Panacibacter microcysteis: one gene and its partner. The main gene of each other region encodes a partner of the protein of the gene in region 2 in a complex. Links are inferred from orthologs where the notes say so. Each region holds a gene or a part of one and is shown on either strand. Other genes may lie near its edges.

Evidence for each region. Proteins that work in one complex are often made in the same cells at the same time.
Region 1: the proteins of meaB (region 2) and I5907_RS15520 are in contact, whole or in part, in a crystal structure (PDB 8DPB), measured with the Methylorubrum extorquens proteins. The link is inferred for Panacibacter microcysteis from one-to-one orthologs. Residues at the interface, in SOR26638.1 of Methylorubrum extorquens: Arg20, Ala21, Ala24, Arg25, Thr28, Ser32, Arg33, Arg34, His37, Thr98, Gly99, Gly100, Ser101, Ile102, Leu103, Lys106, Thr107, Ala110, Ala113, Ile114, Asp115, Arg116, Ala118, Phe119, Ile120, Arg121, Pro122, Pro124; in SOR27001.1 of Methylorubrum extorquens: Glu577, Glu578, Asn579, Asp580, Gly581, Arg582, Arg583, Arg585, His596, Ala604, Ser605, Ala608, Asp609, Gly611, Phe612, Asp613, Val614, Asp615, Ile616, Gly617, Pro618, Leu619, Glu625, Arg628, Gln629, Val631, Glu632, Asn633, Asp634, Glu661.

What each region holds. Positions count from the first base shown.
Region 1 is NZ_JADWYR010000002.1:874,595-877,617, forward strand. The notes cover bases 42-3,012. They hold I5907_RS15520 (acyl-CoA mutase large subunit family protein), read left to right. Parts: upstream 42-732; coding sequence 733-2,292; downstream 2,293-3,012. Other genes in these bases: I5907_RS15515 (DUF7935 family protein), read left to right, coding at 42-476; I5907_RS15525 (NAD(P)(+) transhydrogenase (Re/Si-specific) subunit beta), read right to left, coding at 2,293-3,012. Also shown: more of I5907_RS15515, read left to right, coding at 1-41; more of I5907_RS15525, read right to left, coding at 3,013-3,023. UniProt on the Escherichia coli protein: Catalyzes the interconversion of succinyl-CoA and methylmalonyl-CoA. Could be part of a pathway that converts succinate to propionate.
Region 2 is NZ_JADWYR010000001.1:1,069,951-1,072,750, forward strand. The notes cover bases 9-2,756. They hold meaB (methylmalonyl Co-A mutase-associated GTPase MeaB), read right to left. Parts: upstream 1,950-2,756; coding sequence 1,068-1,949; downstream 9-1,067. Other genes in these bases: I5907_RS04285 (glycosyltransferase family 4 protein), read right to left, coding at 9-1,064; I5907_RS04295 (glycosyltransferase family 9 protein), read right to left, coding at 2,087-2,756. In the rest of the region: more of I5907_RS04285, read right to left, coding at 1-8; more of I5907_RS04295, read right to left, coding at 2,757-2,800. UniProt on the Escherichia coli protein: Binds and hydrolyzes GTP. Likely functions as a G-protein chaperone that assists AdoCbl cofactor delivery to the methylmalonyl-CoA mutase (MCM) ScpA and reactivation of the enzyme during catalysis.

The sequences.
Region 1 (3,023 bases), on a different replicon or contig from region 2:
TGGTTATTATTGGTGGTGTATCTGCTTACATAACATATCTCAAAATAGGAAAGAACAACCGGAACAATTCAGTTCCATCCAATGAGCCTGCAAATGCAATGCGCCTGCAGGCTTACGAAAGATTGCTGATACTTACAGACAGGATTGCCCTGCCAAACATTATCAGCAGGCTAAACCAGCCAGGGCTTACTGCAAGAAACATGCAGCAGGTGCTGGTCAGTAATATCAAAGAAGAATTTAACCACAACATTACACAGCAGGTGTATGTAAGTGATGATGCGTGGACTGCCGTAAAAACATTGAAAGAGCAAAATATACTTGTCATAAACCAGTTTGCCAACGTGCTGCCGCCCGAGGCCACTGCCCTCGATTTAAACAAACACCTGCTCGAGTACTCTATGAACGATCCCAAGGGAAATGTACACGATATGGTGAGCCAGGTGCTCAGCTTTGAAGCAAAAAAAATAATGCAATAACATTATGAGCCCGGCTGCAGGTCTTTGTGGCATCGTCCCTTGCGTCGCACTCTTGTACTGTTGAAACTTTGGGCAGCAGTGCCACAGCCCGCCTTATAAAATCTTACCTGTTGTATTGCACCGCACTTTAATACAGCATGTTTGCGAACAAAACACATCGTTGTTGCCATAACAACAGAACGATGCAGTGAGTGACACAACAGGTGATGCCATAAAATACTACAGCTTGCTACCAAAAAAACGATAAACTTGCCGGATGAATAACGATAAAAGATATACGGACAGTGGTATAGAAATAAAATCGCTCTACACATCTGCTGATGCAGGAAAGGATACCGGTGAGCAGCCTGGAACGTTTCCTTTTACACGTGGCATACAACCAGACATGTATCGTGGAAAGCTATGGACCATGCGCCAGTATGCAGGCTTTTCTACCGCAGAGGAAAGCAATAAGCGTTATCATTATTTATTGTCGCAGGGTGTAATGGGACTGAGTGTTGCTTTTGACCTGCCCACGCAGATAGGTTATGACAGCGATCACCCGCTTGCAGAAGGCGAAGTTGGAAAAGTTGGGGTAGCCATAGACAGCCTTGAAGACATAGAAATGTTGTTTGATGGCATTAAACTCGAAGAAGTAAGCACATCAATGACCATTAATGCAACGGGATATATTTTGCTGGCATTTTATGTGGCACTCGCCAAAAAGCAAGGCGCCGATCTTTCGAAGATTACAGGTACCATACAGAATGATATTTTGAAAGAGTATGCAGCACGTGGCACTTATATTTATCCGCCCAAGCCTTCCATGCGCATTATCACAGACATTTTTGAATGGTGCAGCAAAACAATACCAAAATGGAACACGATATCCATTTCGGGTTATCATATACGCGAGGCGGGCAGCACCGCTGCGCAGGAAATAGCTTTTACATTAAGCAATGGAAAAGCCTATGTAAAAGCAGCGCTGGAGAAAGGCCTGGACATAAATGTGTTTGGTAAACGACTGTCCTTCTTTTTCAATGCGCATAACAATCTTTTTGAAGAAGTAGCTAAGTTTCGTGCGGCAAGAAGAATGTGGGCTACTATTATGAAAGAGCTAGGCGCTACTGATGTAAAAGCGCAGATGTTGCGCTTTCATACACAAACCGGTGGCAGTACACTTACAGCACAGCAGCCATTGAATAATGTAAGCCGGGTAACCCTTCAAACATTGGCTGCAGTATTAGGCGGTACACAAAGCCTACATACCAATGGCTATGATGAAGCACTGAGCTTACCGACAGAGGAGGCGGCAAAAATTGCTTTGCGCACGCAGCAGATTGTAGCATTTGAAAGCGGCGTAACCGATACGGCAGACCCGCTTGCAGGCAGTTATTTTATAGAAGCGCTAACCAATGAAGTTGAGGCGAAAGCGCTTGAAATTATAAACCAGGTAGATGCATTGGGTGGAAGTGTAAGTGCTATTGAAAGCGGCTTTATACAGGATGAGATAGCAAAGAGCGCTTACATTTACCAGCAACAGGTGGAGCGGCAGGAAAAAATTATCGTTGGTGTAAACAGGTTTGTGGTTGATGAAAAATACAATACACCACTGTTGAAAATAGATGACAGCATACGCAGTTTGCAGGTAGAAAAATTGCGGGCCCTAAAAAATAAAAGAAACAATCAGCAGGTTGCAGCATATCTCTCAAGGCTAAGTACGGCTGTAAAAAGCGGTGAAAACATTATGCCCTTTGTTGTAGATGCGGTAGAGCAGTACTGTACACTTGGCGAAATAGCAGATTGCCTGCGCAATGAATTTGGCGAATACCGATAACTATAGATTTTTAACTTCGGTAACCAGTTGTTGCAATACAGATTTAGCGTCTCCAAAAAGCATAGATGTTTTTGGTTGAAAGAAAAGTTCATTTTCAATACCTGCATAACCTGGTTTCATACTTCGCTTGTTTACAATAACGAGTTTGGCATCTTCCACTTCGAGTACAGGCATGCCATAAATGGGTGAACTCGTGTCTGTTTTTGCGGCCGGGTTTACCACGTCGTTGGCGCCCAGTACCAGTACGACATCTGTAATCCTAAATTCTTTGTTGGCGTCTTCCATTTCAAGCAACTTATCATAGGGTACATCTGCTTCTGCCAGCAGTACATTCATATGGCCGGGCATTCTGCCGGCAACCGGATGTATGGCGTATTTAACCTCTACGCCTTTTTCTTCCAGTATGCTTTCCAGTTCGTGACACACATGCTGAGCCTGCGCCACGGCGAGGCCATAACCGGGCACGATCATGATCTTTCTTGCATAGCTCATATTTATAGCAGCATCACTTAAGATTATCTCTTTATACGCACCACCCGCTTTGCCGGCTTGTGCAGCTATTGTGGCGGCGCCACCAAAATTGCCGATCAGGACATTTTTCAGGGACCTGTTCATTGCCTTACACATAAGGATGGTAAGCAATGTACCCGCAGCGCCAACAAGAATACCGCCGGTGAGCATTACTTTATTATCGTATAAAAAACCACCACATGCAGCGGCAACGCCGGTAA
Region 2 (2,800 bases):
TTTGCAGTAGCAGCGAGATTTTGATAAATGGTGATGTATTTCCTGGCGGCTTCATCCCAGCTAAATAATGCAGCACGCTGCATGATTGCTTCCTGAGGATGAACAGAATGGTAGTGTTGCAGGCCATGTAAAAAAGCCTGCTGCATGTCTTGTGCTTCAAACGAGGTAAAATAATATGCAGCATCCCCGCCTATCTCAGGCAAGCTGGTAGCGTGAGCAATAAAAACCGGCTTCCCAAAAGCCATTGCCTCAATTACGGGCAGTCCAAAACCCTCTGCTATAGAAGGAAATACAAATGCCGCACAATGGTGCAGGTACCATTGCTTATCGCTTTCTGACACGGTTCCCGCAAATACCAACCGCTCTGCTACACCAAGGTCTGCTGCACATTGTTTGATCTTCTTAAGATATTGCTCATCCTGTACAACACCCGCAATCACAAGCTGGTAATTATTATCCTTAAGCAAGGCAGGCAGCACATGAAAGTTCTTCTTCTCCATAATGGTACCAATGGTAAAAATAAATGGTGCGGCGGGTATTGCAGCAGGAGCAATCACTTCCTGCAGCCTGTCTATATTACAACCATTATACACAACACTAAGCGGTTTGCCTGCAATTGTAAGATGTTTTAAAACATCCTGCTTTACATACTCAGATATTGTACAGATATGATCTGCATTGTTAATGTGTGCCTGTATCTTCTGCAAAGATTTTTTAATGCGGCTTTCATCGGGTGTGTGCTCGTACAGGAAGTTGAGATCGTGAATCGTTAATACTTTTTTCAACTTTTTTGAAGCAGGCGAGTAATTAGAGCTTTGGTAAGTTCCGTGCCATACATCATACTTTTTTGCAGAAGGAAACACAAACTTGTGTAGGCTTTTCTGATGGAGGTATGCTGTTGAATTACCAAAGATATTCAATGCAGATGGCGGTACATACATCGTTAGCCGTTCTTTGTGTGCATCAACATTTCTTACCAGGGCCCTGCCTAACTGCAGGCAAAAATGATACAACCCGGTGTGCTGATACCGCATGCGCTCACAATCAAAAAGAATATTGTTCATGTATCACTTTACGGTTTGCTGTGCTACAAAATTGTACAGATTAAACTGCTCATTTGTTTCAAAATATTGCTTTATGTCATTGAACAATTGCAGCTTACTTACATCTTTCATTTTTCTTTCCTGTATAAGCTGGTATGCCCTTTCTGCAAGTAACCAATACTTTCTGTCGGTAGAAAAAAGGTTATGAAACTGCGCAATTACTGCATGGTATAATTCTGCTATACCCGCATGCGTTGCAGCTATTGTTTTAATAACCGGAATCTCTTTATGAACACGTTGAAAAACCGGTGCCAGCATAGCTTTCAGGTACCTCACAAACCGGTCTGCATCAGGCCGGTCGCATTTGTTTACCACAAACACATCGCCTATTTCCATGATACCCGATTTCATGGTTTGAATTTCATCACCTCCTTCCGGCACCATGACCACAACTGTAACATCGGCAAGCCCTGCTATATCAATCTCGTTTTGTCCTACACCAACAGTTTCCACCAATATAAAATCAAAACCTGCAGCTTTCAGGTACTCTGTTACTTCAATGATCATCGGGCTTAAACCACCCAATGCATTCCTGGATGCCATAGAGCGTATATAAACCCTGTCATTATTGTACCATTTACTCATACGCACCCTGTCTCCCAGTAATGCACCCATATTAAAGGGAGATGACGGATCAATGCATAATACGGCAACACGTTTTCCATCAGCAAGCATTTCAGCAATCAGCGCATCGGCCAGTGTGCTTTTACCGGCGCCGGGCGCCCCCGTTAAACCAACGATACCGGCTTTACGCTGTCCATTTTGCAGCAGCAATGACTCAAAACCGGCAACCCTGTTTTCAATCAGTGAAATATTTCTTGCTATTTGTTTAATGTTTAACTGCATCAGAAGTTATTACCCGTAAAGATTTTTATATGCTGAATAATGTTACCGGCAGTATTTTTTCATGGCATCACCTGTTGCGTCGCACACTTGTACTGTATATCATTTTTCAACAACGCAATATATTGTTTCGTTCAGCTTTATGCTAACTTTCGTGCTGCTTTATCAAGCGCAAGTTGTATACTCATTGGTTGTATTGCTGCCATACAATGGCAGCCCGCAGTATTCCTGCTACAATCAGTACATGTTTTATCTTCCACAAACACTGTTGTATACTTACCAACAGGCGCCCACCTGCCGGGATGTATCGGCCGCATAGGCGGGTATATGCCCATTGCATGTTTACCAAGCGCTGCTGCAATGTGTAAAGGTCCGGTACTATTGGCCACCAGTGCATCACACTTATTGATAAAAGCCATGAACTGATCGAGATCCATTTTGCCTGTTATATCGTGCACCAGGTTGCCAACTGCATCAAACAAGGGTTGCAGGCTTCCTCTTTCTTTCGGCGTGCCGGAGATAAAAATATTGTACCTGTTTTGATCAAGTAAATGCACCAGCTTTACGAAGTTTTCCAGGCCCCATTCTCTTGCGCTGCCCTGTGATTTTGGGTGCAGTATTACATTGAATTTATGTTCGTCAATCAATGCCCTGAATTCGCTTTTCAGTTCCTGCAATTGTTGTAACCCAAAAAGCGGCACCAGGTTTTCTATTTGCAGGTTTTCGTAAATACCTAATGCTTCCAGCAACTTCAGGTTCAGTTGTGCCTCGTGCAGGTCAGACTTTTTACGGCTGAGCCTTACCAGTTTATTACAGGTAGTCCAGTGATAAAGCCTGTTAGTGGTGCCAATGCG